4 regions of the Paenibacillus sp. J31R34 genome follow, and region 2 is predicted to be linked to each of the others. Evidence: riboswitches for the same ligand, from Rfam matches in the RefSeq annotation. Region 2 holds a riboswitch; each other region holds the start of a gene.
What was found. A riboswitch is a leader RNA that binds a small molecule or an ion and turns the genes downstream of it on or off. The one in region 2 is predicted to bind cyclic di-GMP.
Positions count from the first base shown of each region.

Region 1: linked by a shared signal. The riboswitch ahead of AC50YG_RS27475 (glycoside hydrolase family 26 protein) and the one ahead of AC50YG_RS06700 (RNA polymerase sigma factor) in region 2 are both predicted to bind cyclic di-GMP.
Region 3: linked by a shared signal. The riboswitch ahead of AC50YG_RS13220 (methyl-accepting chemotaxis protein) and the one ahead of AC50YG_RS06700 (RNA polymerase sigma factor) in region 2 are both predicted to bind cyclic di-GMP.
Region 4: linked by a shared signal. The riboswitch ahead of AC50YG_RS10015 (methyl-accepting chemotaxis protein) and the one ahead of AC50YG_RS06700 (RNA polymerase sigma factor) in region 2 are both predicted to bind cyclic di-GMP.

Region 1 is NZ_JBXENU010000013.1:34,222-39,016, forward strand. Features, by position in the region: gene AC50YG_RS27470 (glycosyltransferase) at 1-889, opposite strand, end outside; gene AC50YG_RS27475 (glycoside hydrolase family 26 protein) at 1,309-2,256, opposite strand; cyclic di-GMP riboswitch class I at 2,342-2,429, opposite strand; cyclic di-GMP riboswitch class I at 2,510-2,597, opposite strand; gene AC50YG_RS27480 (mannosyltransferase family protein) at 2,686-3,945, opposite strand; gene AC50YG_RS27485 (glycosyltransferase family 2 protein) at 3,949-4,795, opposite strand, start outside.
Region 2 is NZ_JBXENU010000002.1:263,901-268,695, reverse strand. Features, by position in the region: gene AC50YG_RS06715 (polynucleotide kinase-phosphatase) at 1-94, shown strand, start outside; gene AC50YG_RS06710 (transposase) at 6-1,076, opposite strand; gene AC50YG_RS06705 (transposase) at 1,095-1,898, opposite strand; cyclic di-GMP riboswitch class I at 2,296-2,393, shown strand; gene AC50YG_RS06700 (RNA polymerase sigma factor) at 2,581-3,075, shown strand; gene AC50YG_RS06695 (DUF5050 domain-containing protein) at 3,235-4,176, opposite strand; gene AC50YG_RS06690 (hypothetical protein) at 4,229-4,795, opposite strand, start outside.
Region 3 is NZ_JBXENU010000004.1:108,952-113,746, reverse strand. Features, by position in the region: gene AC50YG_RS13225 (saccharopine dehydrogenase NADP-binding domain-containing protein) at 1-331, shown strand, start outside; gene AC50YG_RS13220 (methyl-accepting chemotaxis protein) at 539-2,515, opposite strand; cyclic di-GMP riboswitch class I at 2,606-2,691, opposite strand; gene AC50YG_RS13215 (M48 family metallopeptidase) at 2,975-3,631, opposite strand; gene AC50YG_RS13210 (GNAT family N-acetyltransferase) at 3,635-4,111, opposite strand; gene AC50YG_RS13205 (MarR family winged helix-turn-helix transcriptional regulator) at 4,297-4,752, shown strand.
Region 4 is NZ_JBXENU010000003.1:145,296-150,090, forward strand. Features, by position in the region: gene AC50YG_RS09995 (phytoene desaturase family protein) at 1-874, shown strand, start outside; tRNA gene AC50YG_RS10000 (tRNA-Pro) at 1,087-1,160, opposite strand; tRNA gene AC50YG_RS10005 (tRNA-Thr) at 1,169-1,244, opposite strand; gene AC50YG_RS10010 (YrzA family protein) at 1,359-1,568, opposite strand; cyclic di-GMP riboswitch class I at 1,733-1,816, shown strand; gene AC50YG_RS10015 (methyl-accepting chemotaxis protein) at 1,909-3,678, shown strand; gene AC50YG_RS10020 (GntR family transcriptional regulator) at 3,857-4,231, shown strand; gene AC50YG_RS10025 (ABC transporter ATP-binding protein) at 4,251-4,795, shown strand, end outside.

The DNA.
Region 1 (4,795 bases), on a different contig from region 2:
GCGGATTGGACATCCTCGTCGTTTGTATCGTGCCCCTAGCCCAGCGGGCCCGCTGTTTAATTTGATCGGATATGGACTCAGACGTTAGGCCTAGTGCCAGCACCTCATTCAAGCAATAAGAATCAAACCCATTGGATTGAAGCTTCATCCCCGTAGCCAAATCCTCCGTAATCGTGCCAATAACGAAACCGCCAATATGATCAATAGCGCTGCGCCGAAAAATACAGTTGCTGCCCACATAAATAACAGCATTAAAACGGTCTCTTCCCGACTGAACAAGCCGCATAAACATATCCTGCTCGTTCGGAATATTACGCCCTTGGTAGTAGTTGTATTGGAAAATATCTTCATTGTAAAAAACTTGGGGCGTTTGTACGTAAGCAAGCTTTTCATTTTCTGCAAAAAAACCTACCGTTCGCTGTAAAAAATCCGGTTTTGGCATCATATCTGCATCCAAAGTGAGGAGCAAATCGCCCTTCATTTTCGTCAGCGCATGATTCAAATTGCCCGCTTTAGCATGCTCGTTTCCGGGACGATCGAGATAATGAACGCCTAAGCCTTCGGCTACTTCTCTCATTTCCGCTCGTTTTCCGTCATCACATACCCAAATATTTAATAAATGCTCCGGATAATTCAAATTTTTACAGGCAAGGATGGTTTTTCTAACCAAGGATGGCGGTTCATTGTAGGTAGCGATTGTAACATCCACAGAATAAAGGTTGTCAGGTAATGGCGCAGGCTTTCTTTCAGTGGGTTTTAGCAGAAGAATGTGGAATAAAACGGATTGAAAAATAGAAATAATTTCAAAAAATAATAACAAAGATCCAAAAATTAATGACCAGCCAGATGGGAGTGTTTGTACAAGTCTCCATACTAGATACACGATCATGATAGCAATGGATACCGTTGTTAATATGTACCTAGCTTTTGTTTTCAAATAACCCCAATCCTTTGCGCTCTATTTATTCGCCATAATTCCATTCCTTTTCTGACTAATCTACAACATGGATTGACTATACTGTCTATTCTCGCTGTCGATATTTGTTAAATTGGCCGGAAATATGATATTTTTGGCGGCTAAGGCTCAAATTCAAAGTTATCTTATCACAATCCTTGCCCCTTTAAAAGTTAATTTTTATTCTTAACATCTTAATCTTCTATGCAAATGTGTAGAAAAAAAGCGAAAAAACTCTAATTTTACGCGGTTTACGCGAAATTAGAGTTTTTTCAGAATACCTATTTGGTACTATATCAACTAGTGATTTAAAGAAGAGGTTAGACCTAGGCCTTTACTACCGCCCAAATCTATTAAAGTGTTTTTTGCAGCGTTTGGTAAGCGCTCAGGCTATCAGCCGACGAATCGATATGCCAGTCCAGTTCTTTGTTTTCATTGAACCAGATCAAACCTTTGATTTGGCTGTACGCTGGCGATTGCACTTGGTTCATAGCGTCAATAACCCATTCTTTTTTGCTGCCGCCGCTTTCGGTTGTGCCTGTTTCAGCGATGATGATTGGCTTGCTCGACATGCTTGTCAGCGCTTGGTAAGAAGCATAGAATACATCGTTAAACGTTCTCCACGAGCTCCACGATTCTTTCGTTCCAAAATTGTAGCCATCGATCGAAAGCATGTCCACATAGGCATCGCCCGGGTACATAGCTGTAAACGAAGCGTTTTTGCCAACATTTTCAGCGTTTACGTTGTACATGAATTTGATGTTTGTTGCGCCTTGCTCCTTGAAAATGGTAACGACACGTTGGAATGCCGCTTTGTAGGTTTCGTTCGTGTTCACTGTGCTGTCGCCAACGCCCCAGCCGTACCAGTTGCCGTTGCCTTCGTGGAAAAGGCGCAGCCAGATTTCAGGGTTTTTATTAGCCGCTTGCCAGTTCATCAATTGTTTAGCTGTTTGTTTCAGGTAAGCGTCTACTACGCCTCTATTGATATCAGCAGTCGAATATTCTTTGTAATTTTTATTTTTAAATTCAAGGGTAAGTAGGTTAATCGAACCATTACTATTTACATAGTCCATAAAACCCTTCCACTCATTGATCCCTTGATTCGAATTGACAAAAGTATGTACAACATCTTGGTGTCCACCGATCAGTTGCTCGTAGGCAGCAATGTTGTTCAAGCTTTGGTTCGGCCAAGTGCCAATCCATGCTCCATTGTAAAAGTTCGTTTGTGCGCTAACAGGGAGTGCCCAGAGTAATGTCGAAGCGAGCATAAGGAGTGTAAGTGCGAATTTTGTCTTTTTCATTGTAAGTTCCTCCCCCGAGCGAATGATGGTACGTGGTCCGAAGAACACGCCACACCTTCATCAGGCAAAGGAGGCTATGTTGGGCTTCGGCAGCTGGCGAGCATATTCCGTTAGGAATGAAGCCCCTGTAGCTTTGCGCACATCAGGTTTCCCTGAGTTTGCCTTTTCGTGTTTGAAGCAATAAAAAAAGATAGTCCCTGCTCCCGAAAGAACAAAGTCTACCTTGATTAATAAAGGAAGAAGCGATGTTGAATTCGGCAGCTGGCGAGCATATTCCGCTAGGAATGAAGCCCCTTTAGCTTTGCGCACATCAGGTTTCCCTGAGTTTGCCTTTTCGTTAAACATAATAGGTATAAAGTATGAGCCAATGTAATATGGTGTTATTGTACACCTTGATCGCAAATTTCGTCAAATTATTTTTCCATAAATTTATACAACGAAAAAATATCCATTAAAGTAGCAGATCGCGTACACAATATGAAGCAGGAAAAACATCATGAAATAAAACATTTGCAGCGGCTTATTATTTTTCAGCACATCCGCAAAATAAATATAGAAGGGGAACGCGACCATGACATAGCGTGGAATGCTTTGCAAAAATTCGGCGCTGGCGAACGGAATGAGCATAAGCAGCAGACCATATGCAAAAAACAGCCATTCATGTGCATTACGGCGAATATCTTTCCAGCGCATAATAAGAAAGGCAACAAAAATGACGAGGACGGCATTGGCAATGATAAAGGCAAGCAGACCATTTTCCCAGCCGCCATTTCCTGAGAAATATGGTTTTTGGATAAAATGAATGTAGTTTGAAAATGGAGCAACCGTCTTGCGATACCAGTTGATGCTTTGCTCGGTAATCGGAGCCAGCAAATCGCCCGTGAGCCATTTCATATACAATAGATAACTGGCCAGCGGCAGTGCTGAAATAACAGCATAACCTAAATATTTCGCGTCCTTCCACTTGAAACGGTACAGCCTGTGTTCAATCAACAGCGTCCCCACAACGAAAAACAAGTTGACGAAGCCCAAATTGCGCGTCACAGCGGACAAGCCCCCGAACAGAAACGCGAGAAAATATCGCTTTTGCATCGCATAATATACGGTTATAAGCGACAGCATGAGGAACAGGCTCTCCGTATAAGGCACGGCATAGAAGATGGCGGTCGGAAAAATAAGCAGCAGCAGCACCGCAACTTGGGCGTGCTCCTGTTTCAGCCCTCTTTTCAAACAAATGCCATAAAAATATAATAGCGATACGAGCAAAAACAAATTCGATAAAACCGATCCCACGACCGTCGAATCATATTTAGAAATAGACTCCACCAGGAAGACTAACAAAGGGTATAAAGGGAAAAACACCCAATTTGCACTAGGATGCGGTTCATTGATGTTATACGTATCGTAGCCATTTTCGGCAATACCCAAATACCATACGCTGTCAAATTTCCTTAAATCCTCAAAGCTCGGCTTCTTCAGCTGTGAAATATCCGTCTGGATCGAGAGCTGGCTCGATGTGAAATCATGCCCCTGTACGACCGTATAGTCTGGCGGCACTTGATAGTTCGGAAACAGATTCATGCCGAGAAAGCCTGCAAAATAAAGCAATATTCTCGTGATGACAAACAAGGAAAGCAGGAAGATCAAAACTTGTGTGTTCGATTTTGCTTTAAGCAGCAGCGATTCCATTCGTCACCTCGTCTCTTGTAATTGCTGCGTTTTCGTTTTCGGCTCCGCCAATACAACGTTATGCAGCTCTGTTTCAACGAAGTATTTCGGCCTTTTCTTCGTTTCAATGTAAATTTTGCCGATATATTCGCCAATTAGTCCAATGCATAGCAGCTGAATGCCGCCAATGAACCAAATCGAAAGAATCATCGAGCTCCAGCCGGATACCGTGTTACCCTGCAAATGCCGTACGAATACATAAAGGGCGAACAAAAGGCTCATCACCGACATGAAAAAGCCGACAACCGATACTGCGCGGATAGGAGAAACGCTGAAGGAGGTAATGCCTTCCCATGCGAAGATGAGCATTTTTTTCAGCGGATATTTCGATTCGCCAGCAGTTCGCTCCAGACGATCATAATACACGCTGTCGGATTTGAAGCCGATGGTGGGAATGATGCCGCGCAGGAACAGATTGACCTCCTGGTACTCCTCCAGCTTATCAACGACCTTCCTGCTCATCATCCGGTAATCCGCATGATTGTAAACGACGTTGACACCAAGCTTAATCATTAATTTGTAGAAAAATTGCGCGCTGAACTTTTTGAACATCGTATCGGTCGTCCGCTTGTTGCGTACGCCGTACACGACCTCGTAGCCCTGCTTGTACTTCTCAATAAACTCGTCGATCACCGTAATATCGTCCTGCAAATCGGCATCGATGGAAATTATGCAATCCGCATATTCCTTCGCCGTCAACAAGCCCGCCAGCAGTGCCCGCTGATGCCCAACGTTACGAGAAAGCTTCAGCCCGCTCACAAAACGGTTGCTCCGGTGGAAGGAATCAATAAGCGACCACGTTTTATCGCGG
Region 2 (4,795 bases):
ACGGTTTATTCGCAAGGAATCGGTGGAGCGGATTCATGAATGTGTGCTTGCCGCTTTATCCATGGAGTCGGATTCGGTTGATCCGCGGCTTTAGAGGATGAAGGGAAGATGGTTATAAAAACGGGGCTGTCCAATAAGTCCCTAAAATAAAAAGTTGGACGGAAAAAATGCAATGTTTTCCGTCCAACTTTTTTTGTGCCCATGCTTTTGCAGAAGGTAGCAAGGCGAATGCCTGCCACCTTCAAGAGATTGTGAGCCAACGCCACAATCCCAAACTCCGTGTGAACCTTGTCCAGCCCTCGCAGGGAGAACCGGCGGAACGACCGGTTGCCCTTGATGTGACCAAATACGCTCTCTACCTCGACCTTACGCCGAGCATAAATGGCGGATTTATCGTCATCCTCAAGGGCTTGTTTGGCCTTTGCTTTTAACTCTTCCCAAATCGTATTCCAGTGAACCTGGCGATTTCCCTTTGCTTTGCTGCATACGGGCTTGAAGGAGCAGTTCCTGCAATCTTCACATTCATACAGCTTGAAGCTTTGTTCCAAACCGGAATCATTCTTTTTCGTTTGGTATTTCTTAAAGCGAACGTAGCGTCCATTCGGGCATACAAAGCGGTCATCGTGTTCCTCGTATGCCCAGTTCGAGGCGTGCCGGATGTCCTTTTGGTAACGACGCGTTTTTTCTTTCATATAGTTGCCATAAGGGATGAGAAAATCAAAGCTCGGCTCTTTTTCCTGGCCCATCGCATACAAGTAGTTCGCTTCACTGCCATAGCCTGCATCGGCAATCACGGTTTTGGGCATAGGCAAAGAAGACGCCGCCAACTTTTCCATATGTGGAATGAAGCAGCGCGTATCCGTAGGTCGCTGATGAAGACTGTAAAACAAAACGAATTGGTTTTCCGTGGCCATTTGCACATTGTAGCCCGGTTTCAGTTGGCCATTTTTCATGTGATCTTCCTTCATCCGCATAAATGTGGCGTCCGGATCGGTTTTGGAGTAGCTATTGCGCTCGCCAAGGCAGGCTTTCTGCTGCTCATACCTCGCGAGCCTAGGAAGAAAATCCTCCCGAATCTGCTTCAGTGGCTGCTTTCAGGCACGAAGCGCTTTACGTAAGGCTTTCCTTCCTTCGCTGTCGTTTGCCCCAGCGATCTGTTCGGTTACGTTTGCCACTTTTTCTTCCAGTACGACAGCTGCTTCTTCGAGCTGACCCGTAAGCCCATCTGGATTCGCTGCTACGTACTCGCGAGCTTCTTGCTGCGTGAGGGTATGAATATGGGCAAGGGTCTCCTGCACCTTCTCTTTCAGCTTTGCTTCAAAGGGCAGTGTGGATTTTTTCCACACGAACGAATACTTGTTAGCATCGGCTTCGATCTTCGTGCCATCTAAAAAGTACTGCTCCATCGTAATGTAGTTGCCTTCGATGAGCTTTTGAATCATCGTTTCAAACAACTCGTCCATGCATGCTTTCATACGCACGCCGCGAAATTCATTCAAGGTGCGGAAGTCCGGCTGCTGCATCGCCGACAGCCACATCGCTGGGAGGTTTTCGCGCAGCAGCTTCTCAATCCCTCGGCAGGAGTAAATCTTTTGCGAGTAGCCGTAGAGGATCGCCTTAAGCATCATTTTAGGATGGTAAGAGCTGCAGCCCCCACCAACATAGTGAGTAAACAACTGCTCGTCCGGGAGCGCTTCGATCATCTCATCAATGACACGAGCCACATGGTGGGCAGGGATAAATAACTCCAGATCCAAGATCATCTGAGCCTGCTTGTTGTCGTAGGGCTTGAAGGTAGGGGCCAGCTTTCGTTTCGACACCCCTTTTTCTTCAATATCCTCTAGAGGAAGTGAAAGCTGCATGGTATACTGTTCGGTAGTAGTCATCAGATTACGCAAAAAATCGCCCTTTCTGTAGTGGTTGTGTGGTAACTCCCATTCTACAAGATTTGGCGATTTTTTTGTGCTTATTTTTTATATGTCACGAAAATGGGGGGCCAGAAATCACTTTTCACTGACTTTCTGGACAGCCCCGCTTTTTTTGTGCGGAATGCTATAGGTTGTGTTTATTGGGCAGAAAAATAAACAATCAGGTGACGATAGGTTCGTTTTCTGAGGAATAGGTACGGGTGAGACACATCAAACATGAGGGAGTCTTCATTTTTTCTTAATTGGTTTTAATGAACTGTTTTTATAAAAAGTTAATTATTTAACTTAAATTTCAAATAAATGAAAGGGTTGTATCCGATATAAGACTATAGGGATGAAAATGAGAAAATAGGATAGGAATCTTGGTTAGAATAAAAAGTAAATCTTTACGAAAGTCGAGGACGCAAAGCTGCGGGTCTAATTCATCGGTAGGAGAAACGATGTCATGACAGTCGAGCCGCGGGAGGGACCAAGGCTCCGCGTAGCTAGGATACTTGCGTATGGCGAAATAAGAGAACATAGCCACCATAAAATTATAAGCGGTGAATTCTCAAAACCTATTAGACCAAAAACAACAGAATTAGATTATGTACCAACTCATTGTGTAACAGAAAATAAATACGATTGATCTCTACTGGGGGATGGTAATGAGATGGGTTTGAATGATCTTCAGAAACGAGTCTTTGAAGAACTATACTTCGAGATGTTCAATTCTTTGTTAGCATATGCGCAAAGCGCATTGAAGGACCGAAGGTTAGCTGAAGAATCTGTACAGGATACATTTAGAATAGCATGTAATAAAGTTGGCCATATAATAACCAGCCCCAATCCAAGAGGCTGGTTATTAAATACACTGAAATATGTTATAAAGAATATGATTCGAAGCCGAGCCTCTTTAAGCAGCCTAGTAGTATCATCTTTGGTTTACGAAAACATCTTCTTGGGAGATAAAAATTCGCATAATGTCGATCTGTTATACTCAGAACTAATGGATGCCGATGATTATAATTTGCTGAAAAAGGTAGTCATAGAGAAATATACTATGTTTGAGGCGGCACAGGAGCTTGGCATATCGGTAGAGGCTTGTAAAAAACGAGTTCAAAGAGCTAAAAATAAGCTGAAAAAGCTGCTTGAAAATGAGGCTTAATTTTATCCTAAATTTCGAAAGTAAGTATTCAAAATCATTAAAAGAATACGCTACCAAAGTAGTGCTTTATGGTGTTAAACAATGGCTCTTGATAGTATCAGTAGATTGTGTTTTCAAATGGACGAAGTACATGTTTAGTTTTACTGATTAGCTAGTGGCTTACTCTAATGGATAAACCTTAGTGGGTTCATGTTTTTGTTCAGTTATGCTGTATAAGGATTTAAATTGATCAAAATAGTATAAAGTATTGTTAAAGACTTGGAAATTGGTGACTCCCGGTATTTCTATATTAAGATGTCCGTCAGGAAATGAAAAAGACTGTAATAATCCAGATCTATTCAACGTTACGATTTCGTTATTTCCAAATACTTGGACAAACGAATAGTCACCATCTTTTAAGACAGAAAGTTTTTTAGTATTTATATTATATAAATAAATTCGATTGTCTTCAGAAGAATTTATGAATATAAGGGCATTATCTTTTTTTCTGTATGTTAAAGAATTTAACTGTATGTCGGAAAGTAGCTTTTGTTTGTTTTTCCCATCAAGATTGATTGAATAAAGGTTATTACCGTCACTGTAAAATATGCCATTGTCATGTAAGGTGAATTCCTCTACTGGTTCTTCAGCAAGCATCTTAAGTTCTGAATTTTTAATGTTAATTTTATAAAGATTTCCTCCACGTAGATTGGTGGCATATATCCAATCTTCGAAAACAACAAAGGGGTAGTAACTCATCTTTGATATCTGTCTCAAGAACTTACCGTCCAATGAGCGGACAACAAGTCCTCTTTTGTTTTCTTTGCTATTGAATGCATTATAATACAAGTATCCATTGACTACGTTGACATATCCAAACTCGGCAACAATATCCTGTAGTACTATAGAATTTCCGGTTTGTTTGCGTATTTCTATGACATCATTCTCTAAAGGAATATATATGTACTCGTCTGTGCTTGCCATTAGACCTCCTTGGTTTACATTGTCAGAAGTATTGCCGAACATTGCTGTAAAATCTTCCGTGTAGAAATCAGACTTCTGGCACCCTAATAATGAAAAAGATGCAACGATGACCAAAATTATACACATTATTTTTTTCAAAGTATCCTCTCCTTATCTATTATTTTGTTTTAGTGCAATATATATCATTTGTTTAAGATGTCTTATGCAAAAAATATATGAGTAATGGGATAAGCGTGATGTAGATTAACAGTATTATAGTGTATTGTTCAACGATTAATGAACTGTTCGAAACAATTAATAACGATGTTTCAGTATACAATTTTATAAAATTTCCAGAAATCAAAGTTGCCGCCTTGTCAAGCTTATCTAGCGTGGTTGCAATAACCGTAAATGCCACAAAAGTTAAGCCATTGATAGAATACGCTAATCTACTGTTTTTAGAAAGTGAGGACAACAATAGCACTAGACAAGACATAAATACAGTATTTAGCATACCAATTATATAAAACTTGATTAGAAACATGCCTATGCTATCATTTGTCAACACCGCACTGATGATGCTCCGGTAGGGACTGCTTACTGATCCAAAATCGGATAAGGTAAAAGTTATTAATAGATCGCAAATATAACCAATGTTGAATATTAACGTACTGACTCCTATTGTCAAAGCCAGTTTGTTTTTAAAGATTTTACCCCATCCCATCCCTGTAGCTCTAATTATAGACTGCATGCCTGTTTCGCGTTCTATACTAAAGAT
Region 3 (4,795 bases), on a different contig from region 2:
AATGATCAGCGGAAAAAGGTTCCGATCGTTCAGGCAGCGCCTGCTCTACAATCCAGGTACCGGCAGCGCCCATCATGTGCTTATTCACCTTAAGGGAAATGACCATAATGGCCGCTCGGTAGAGCGGCGAATCGCCATTTCGGACCCGCTCGGCCAGACTCACCTTACCGCCCTCGGAGCAGCTGTCCAAGCCGAGAAATTGCTGCTAAGGCCTGACAACGAACCGCTCGCTCCCGGCGTTTATTATCCAGAAGAGCTGCCGGATTCGCGGATGGACGCAGCTGCGATTATCGGCTTTTTCAAACAATATGGCGTGCTTGTCTCCTACTAAATTAGAGCGTCATGAAGCCGCTGTACCCGCTAAACCGAACCTATCCCCGTGTTCGCATTCTCAAAATTTCGCTTATTAATCAACAATGCTACCACGCTGCATCCCTGCCACTGGGAAGCTAACGATCGTTAGCTTCCCAGTGGCAAAAAAAAGGCCCTGCCTTAGCGACAGGATGTCAACCTTGGACATAGCCTCGTTGTAATTGAACTAAACATTAAATCGGTTAAGCATCGTTTTTAGCTCATCCGCTGTGCGTGTCAGTTGTTCCACAGAGCTGTTTATTTCCATAATGGAGGCAAGCTGCTCTTCCGACATGGCGGCAATCGTCTCAAAGCTTTGGGATGAGTTTTTGCCGATTTGCACACTTTCTTTAATCTCGGATTCCACACGCTCTGTATTTGCATTTAACCGGTCGGCGGCGGCGGCAATCCTCTCCATATGAATGGATACGTCCGTCGTTGTCGTCACTAGCGTCTGGAATAAAACGCCAACCTTCCCCACTTGCTCCAAACCAAGCGCAACTTCACCTGTGCCTTTGTCCATTGTCCCCACTGCATGGGTAGTGTCAGCTTGTACCTGATGAATGAGATTCGCAATCTGATTGGAGGATTCTGTAGATTTCTCCGCAAGCTTGCGAATTTCTTCCGCCACTACCGCAAACCCTTTTCCATGAACTCCCGCTCTGACAGCCTCGATTGAAGCGTTGAGCGCCAGAATGTTTGTTTGGGAAGCAATTGATGTAATGACGGACGTAATGTCGCCAATCTCCTCCGAACGCTCGCCCAATTGCTTAATGACTGCTGCGGCTTCTTTAACCGTCTGTTGGATGGAGTCCATCTGATTGGCCAAGCCACCAACGGCTTCATTGCCTGTTTTTGCTCCTTGGGAAGCCTCTGCGGCTATGCCGGAGGTTTGATTGGATGTATTCAAAATGCCATATACCCCTTCACCAATTTCACCAATTAACCCCAAATTCCTTTCATATCCCATCATTTGGCCCTGCAATCCGACATTTGCTTGCTGAATATTTGTAGTGGTTTGCTGAACGGTAGATGATATTTGATCCAGATTGCCCAATAGATGCGACGATGAGCTGGCAACAATCTGTCCCTTATCCAAAATAGAAATGATCAGCCCTTGCAGATTTTCAAGCATCCCGTTAAAACTTCTGGAAAGCTCGCCGATTTCATCCTTCGTTTCAAATGTCAGCCTGGAGGACAAGTCGCCTTCGCTGGCGGAGAGCCCTTGCAGCTTTTCGTTCATGACGGAAAGCGGCTTTAACGTTTTGCGCATGACCGTATAGATGATTGCTGCGGAAACCAGAAGGCACACGATTGTTACAAAAATCGAAAACCGCAACAAGGCGTTGGCTTCAGCATAGGCTTCACTTTTGGGAACCAAAATCGCTATGCCCCAATCCATCATGCCAGATTTCCCATAAACGATCATATGCTCCGAGCCGTTAATGACGGCTTCAGCCAAACCCGCGTCGCCATTCGTGCTGTCCGTTACAATTTTATTTAGCGTCTCATTCTCGTAATCGGCCATATTTTTCTGTAGGGTCTCTTCGGGTTTTTCACTGGCCACAACCGTGCCATCCTTTGTATAAACAATCGCATGACCGCTTTGTCCCAATTTCACTTTGGAGATGAGATCAATCAAGTCCTGAATAGGCTGACCTCCATTGCCGACTCCAACAATATTACCTTGGTCGTCCCTTACAGGAGTAGCCGTAAGCACAATTGGAGTTCCCTCCACCCCGGGAGACTTTGAGCCTACCGGATCAATGGTGACGTTCTCACCGTTGATCGCCCTTTGAAAATGCGGGTAATCCTTGACACTAACCGTTGCTCCCGGCAAATAAAGCGTGCCATCAGGTGCAATAAATGCAAATTCGTCCGGGTTATCAGTAATCTCCGTCATTCGGTTGCTGTATGCGAGAATTTCAGGAATATCTCTGTTTCTCACGTCATCGGACTGACTTAATGCCTCGTATTTGGCCTGTGTGCCCTGAATCCAAATATCGATGTAGTTCTGAACAACAGTCAGCTGCTGCTCCGCCTGCTTCTTAAAGTTTGCCTCCAATGTCGTTTTGGCCTTATCATAGCCAAGGAAAGACACACAGCTTAGCGATACTGTCATTAATAGAGTGGTAATCAGGCTGCTTTTGATGGTTAGTTTCATGGTAATCACTCATTTTCCTTCATAAATTTTTGAATACGAAAAAAATCCGGGCCGAATAGACTGGATTTGCGTACACATACCCCTTCCTTATTCGGCGACCCGGCTAGCATCGCGCTTAGCTCATTAGATCCGAAGCTCTGCGTCCCCACCTTTCAGCGAGTTCGCCTTTACAGAAAAGAATATCGGTAAAATGACACTGAACTTTTATAGTTACACATTAATTATTTATTAGAACTCTTTAAAACTTACATATTTATCCAAAAAATACAGTGCTGATGAGCCAATGAAGGTTTTTTTGCAATCAACGGGGAAATTGAAGGATATAGAGGAGCTTGCAAAAGTAAGATTAGAGGGGTAACGATGAAACCAGGTCGGGGGCTGGGGCTGGGGCTGGGGCTGGGGCACCCCAGGCACTTCGGACTCGACAACCATTAGGACGTTCTCTTTGACTGCCCAGCGTTAGAGCGTCATGAAGCCGCCATATCTGGCCAAATACTGTTCTTTTTCTTTATAATCCGGCATAAGACTGCCTACGCGCCGCCAAAAGGATCGGTCATGATTCATATGAAACAGATGGCAAAGCTCATGGATAATGACGTAATCAATCACATCAATTGGAGCCATCGCCAAACGATAGTTAAAGGTTAAATGCTTGCTGGAGCTGCAGCTTCCCCACTTCGTCGAGGACTCTACGATCTCAACCGTTTTGGGCTTTATTTTCAGCTGCGCCTGATAAATAGGTAGACGTTCCCCTATTAATTTTTTGCAGCTTGAAAAATAAAACTTCTTGAGGTTTTTCCGAAGCTCCTCCTCAGTTAATCCATCTGTCTTGATTAATTCATGCAGCAAATGCTCTTTGCCAAGGTAGAGGAATTTCTCTGTATCTTGGTATTGCTTCGTTTGCGGCGCTTTAGTAGCCTCCGCAAGATGCTGCGTTTGCTGCAAAATCCATTTCCCATGCCGCTCGACAGCTCGTTTAATGACCTCTTCACTTGCCGCTTTCGGCGCTTTTACCGTAATGAAGCCTGATGGCTCGATTTGAATCGATATTTTCTTTTCACGATTGCCATATTGAACATGAAACGATATCGTTTGATTTTCAAATTCAATGTTCATCGGCTAGTTATAGGTCATCCAGGCTGTTGTGCCGAGCACTTCAAAGTCTTGCTTAAACCAGAAGTTGCGCGTTTTATCCAGTGTGTACACATACATTCTCTTTTTCGGATATTTCGCTTTAAGCCAGTTGATAAAGGATGCCGCTTGCCCTTTGCCTTCATATTCCTTCAGCACATCCAGCACTTCTATAAAAACAAAATCCTTTTTATTTTTAATGTCGATATAAAAGTCCTTTTCCAAATATTTTTCGTCATCGCTAAAATAATCCTTTTCCGCTTTTTCGATGAGCTGCTTGCCGCTTGCATATTCCCAAATGACGCCATAGCCAACCATCGTCTCTTTGTCTTCAATCACATAAATGTTTTCCGGCAGCTCCGATGGGTCCTTCTTGCTCAATTCGCTTGCATGGTAGGTCGTCGTAATCTCGCCGAGTGTGTTCTGCATTTCTTTATCAAATGGTTTGGCTGTAATGCTAGACATGATTTTAATCTCCTTTTTGTCTGGAAGCTTATCTTCTAGTCGCTCTGACTCGTGACCGTTATCATACCATAATCGATGAATTAAAAAATAATAAAAACGATTTGACAACCGAAATCCATCACGATATATTTAATTAGACATCTAACAATTAGATTTCTAATTCATTTTAACAGAAGGTGATAAGCATGCAGCAAGACCGCAACCTGCAGCATAAATTTCGTATGATCGGACTAATGATGAAGCTCAACGTCAATAAGAAGTTGGAAGCGTACGGGCTAACGGTAGAGCAAGGGCATGCCATTCGGTATATTAATGAACATGAAGAAGGGGGACTTTCCCAGAAGGATCTAGAAATCACCTTTAACCGTAAAGGCTCCTCTATCAGCAGTCTGGTCAACAATTTGGAGAAGAAAGGCCTTATTGTTCGCAGGTCTGATCCGAAGGATGAGCGCCGCAACCTATTGCGTGTAACCCCAGCTGCGAAAGAGCTTCTTGGCTCATTCAATCAATATTTTGAAGATTTTGAACTTACGCTGCTGGAAGGCTTCACCGACGATGAAACCAACTTACTGTTCAGGTTCCTTGCACGCATCGAAGCCAATATCGATGAAGATACAGCGAACTCTTTTGAGCGCAGATAGTAATTTTCACAACTCTCGTAACCCCCTCCTACGCATGAAGGGA
Region 4 (4,795 bases), on a different contig from region 2:
CATCTTCGCGATGCTGCCGCATGTGGAGGCGGAGCTTGGCATTTTCGGTGTTCGTGGCGGCACGTACAGCATTGTTGAAGGACTTCGCCAGCTGGCGGAAGAAATGGGGGCGGAAATATACACCTCGACACGTGTACAGCGCATTGTTGCCAGTGGCGGCCGTGTAAGCGGGGTAGAGACGGACGGCGGTTTTGTGCCAGCTGATCTGGTTCTCGCGAACGGTGATGTGCTGTCCGTATGCCGAGATTTGCTCGGCGAGCAGCTGCGGCCCGCGATGACAGACCGCAAAATAGCAAGCTACGAGCCTTCGCTGTCCGGCTTTGTCACTCTTGCCGGCATTCGCAGACGTTATGATAAGCTGCTGCATCATACTGTATTTTATCCGCAGCGGTATGGGGAAGAATTTGAGGCGATTTTCGAGCGCCGCGTGGCGCCATCTAATCCTGCGATCTATTTATGCTGCTCCGCCTATTCAGAACCGGACATGGCGCCGGAAGGCGGCAGCAACCTGTTTATTTTGGCGAATGCCCCTTATACGTCGGACGCTTGGAGCTGGGAGAGGGAGGCGGAGCGTTATCAGGGACGTCTGTTGAAGCAGTTAGCTGCCTATGGCTTGGAGGGACTAGACCTTAATACGGAGCAGCTTGCTGCTTATACGCCGGAGGATCTTGAGCGGGATACGTCAGCATTTCGCGGCGCCATCTATGGCATTTCCTCGAATTCAGCGAAGCAGACGTTTATGCGGCCGTCCAATCGTGCGGATTTGCGTGGACTATGGTTTGCAGGTGGAACGACCCATCCCGGCGGAGGAACGCCGATGGTTGCCATGTCAGGGCTGCTCACCGCAGAGGCGATGATTCGGCAGCATTCTTGAGAGAAACTAATGGTGCAAAAGAAAAGCCGCACTTGGCTGGGTGCAGTAATGCATCCAGCCAAGCGCGGCTTATTTTTAAAAATATAGGAAAGGATAGGATTGTTCCATCCATTCTCTATATTTCTCGGAATGAAACGCAAACTAAAAAGGGTCAAATAAAATAAAAAACCCTTCTAGGATTAGAGGGCCTGCTTGAAACAACTTATTAAATATCGGGACGACACGATTTGAACATGCGACCCCCTGGTCCCAAACCAGGTGCTCTACCAAGCTGAGCTACGTCCCGAGAAAAAATGGTGCCGTCGAGAGGACTTGAACCCCCAACCTACTGATTACAAGTCAGTTGCTCTACCAGTTGAGCTACAACGGCGTGGTTATGAATCGGACACAAGATGTATTATGCCACAGAACTTTAGGAGGATGCAATACCTTTTTTTAATTTTTCGAAAAAAAATTCGGGCAGCAGTCAAATGCCCGAATCGGCCTATTTTTTAACTTTAAAATGAACGACTGCGCTGTACAGCATTTTCCCGCGATCGGGATGAAAGACCGCATGATGGCTAATGGCGTGAACTTGTAAAAGTAGTGCCTTATTCGCTTCAATTTGCTGGTCAATATGCTTCTCCAGCGTTCGTAAGTCAAAAGCCTCAAAAAATTCGATTTTATCCTCAATTAAATCTAATCGGAAATCCATCATTAACCCCCTCAAATCTCTTGCATGCCTAGCTTTCGTTAATAGTATAACGTTGTTCAGAACTAGTTTCAAAGTATCATGTCAGCTAATCACGCTTTTTGTAATTTACAAAAGGGTTTCCCTAAATTATACTTTAAAAGTGTCGAAATAAATAGAAAATTACATACTGAAAAAGGCAAACTTATTGAAAAATAAGGGCGCAAAGTTATGGGCCTAAGGTATTAAGCTATGGCTGCCAAACTACCGGTACAGGACTATAGGCTGATTCAGCTATTCAACTCGTAACGGTGGTTGAATAGCTTTTGTTTTTTTTCAGTGTATTAGGAGAGATGGAGAGAAAATGGCGATTAACCGATTGAAAGAGGCAAAATGGTTAAAATGGACATCAAGAATTTCTGATTTCTTGAAGAGACAAAAGGTTACAACGAAGCTACTGTTCATCACTTCATTAATTACATTGTTTAATGTGGTGGCTGGTGGTTGGATTTTTATGCAAAATGCTTCGGTTAGAAGTGCAGTGAACGCTTCAAATGAGCTTCAGGAGGCCAAAAAAGAATATCAAGGTGTATCGGATTCAATGCTGCGCACGCTGCTTTCAATGATTGATGCGGTAGAAAACGGCAGCACCGGCGATGATGGCATCAATTTGGCGCTTAAGACGATGCCCGAGCGGGTAGAACATCTGAAGGTTACACTAGAGTCGCTGGATGCGAAATATCCTCACGGAGATAATGGCAACGCCTATTCGAACCAAGGCAATGTGTTTGGGCTTGCTCTGGAGCAGCTTAATAAAGAAAACGGCAATCACAGCCTGCTCTCGATTGAAGACCGTTCCGCCAAGGTCAAACAGCTTGTCAGTACATATACGATTGTTCTCAGCTTTGCGAATGAAACGGTAGAAAAATGGCTTGAAGTGGATTCGGTTGCAACACAAGATGCATTGAACAGAAGTCTTGCGGCTGCCAATACGATTATTATAATCAATATTGTGCTGCTTGCCGTTTTGCCGTTCATCATGTCCTATTCGTTAAGCCGAAATGTGAAAAAAGGCATCGTTGGCTTAATGAATCGAATTGCCTCCTATCAAAATAACGATTTTACCTATGATGGGAAGCTGGATCGCCAAGATGAATTTGGTCAAATTGACCGTTCGCTGGAGCAAATGGGAAGTGCGCTTCGCGACACGCTTCGTTCGACTATGGATGTAAGTACGGTTGTTCTGCAAGCCTCGCGCAATATGGGAGATATGATTGTTCGCAATCAGAATGCTTCCGAGCAGGTGAAAGAAGAGATTGGCAATGGCAAAACGATTTTGATGACCCAGTATGATGATGCTACTTCGATCTCGGCCGTAACGGAGCAAATATCGGCAAGCTCGCAGCAAATTGCAGCTTCAACCGAATATATTAACCGCGATATGAAAGAAATGAGAGAGTCGTCGCGCACAGGCTCCACCGATATGAAGGGCGTCGTGCAAATGGTCAATCAGACGGTGCAGCAATTTTCCCGAGTAACGGAATCCTTTGACCGGATTAATGAGCGCTACAATAATGTAACGAAGTTTTTGGGCGGCATTCAGGATTTGAACACTCAGACGAATTTATTGTCGCTGAATGCTTCGATTGAATCGGCGCGTGCAGGCGAGCATGGCAGAGGGTTTGCTGTAGTAGCAGAGGAGATTCGCAAGCTGTCGAGCCAGACGGATATCATTTCCAAAGATATTACGAAGGAGCTTAAGCTTATTCAGAACGATTTTGCCGACAGCAGCCAGAGCTTGAGCAGCTTCTCAGAAGTGATTGAAACGACGAAGCAGGCATCGGTGACCGCGAGCGAAATGTTTAACGGCCTGGAAAATCAAAGCAGCGTCTTGTCCGAGCAAATGGGCGAAATCTCCGTCGGTATTGATGAAATTACAAAGGGTATTACCGATATTGTTGGTTCTGTAGACAAGCTGCTGCAAACCTCCTCCGAGGTGAATGGCAAAATGGAGCAGATGAGCGGAATGTCCGAGGATCAATTTGAGGTATCGATTCAGCTTCAAGAGCTGGCTGAGAAACTACAGGGCTCTTCCACTAATTTGCGCGAAAAAGCGGCTGTATTCAAGGTGTAAGCTCGCTTTTAATGGATTAGTAAATGGAACAATAAAAAGGAATAGTAAAGAGTAAATAGCTGCTTTCAGCGCCCGTGGGCGATTGGAGGCAGCCTTTTTTTTATCCAGCCCTTTACAACAACAGAATACTAGTGTACTATTTAGATATAACACTAACACATTAACACGGAGGTGACTTATGCCGATTGAATTTGACAACAACCAGCCAATCTACATCCAAATCATGAACTACATTAAACAGCAAATTATTAGCGGGAAACTTAATCCCGGCGATAAAATCGATTCGGTGCGCGAGCTTGCAGTGGAGCTGCAAATCAATCCGAATACGATACAGCGTACTTTTCAGGAACTGGAGCGTGAAGGCATCGTCGAAACAAGGCGCGGACTTGGAAGATATGTAACGAGCGAGGAGGCGGCGATTGTGAGTATTAAAAAAGAGATGGCGGCTGATTTGCTCGGACGTTTCATTCAGGGGATGCGCGATTTGGGCTTTAAGCAGGAGGACATTGTAGCGATTGTATCGGAAGCAGTTAGCAAGGAAGAGCAGAAATAGGCGGGGGGAGAATATACGAATGAAGAAGATTGTTGAACTGCAAGCCGTAACAAAAAACTACGGATCGAGAAAAGCGCTGCATAATATTAATTTAAACCTGGAAGCTGGCAAAATTATTGGTCTGCTTGGCAGCAATGGCAGCGGCAAGAGTACACTCATGAAGCTGGCGGCAGGACTCATTCAGCCAACCTCAGGAAGCGTTCGAATTTGCGGAGAGCCGATTGGCATCGGGACAAAGGCGGTTACGTCCTTTATGCCGGATCAGCCGGTAACCGAGTCGTGGATGCGGGTGAAGGATGCCCTTCGTTTTTTCAGTGATTTTTATAAGGATTTCGATCAGGAGAAAGCAGGGAGCATGCTCGACTTTTTGAAGCTGGATCGCAATGATCGCATTAGCTCTTTATCCAAAGGAATGAATGAGCGGCTGCAGCTCACGCTGGCGCTGTCGCGTCAGGCTAAGCTTTATTTACTCGATGAGCCGATAGGCGGCGTTGATCCCGTCGCGCGGGGCAAAATTTTGGACGCCATCGTTAAATTTTATAATGAAGACAGCTGTGTGCTCAT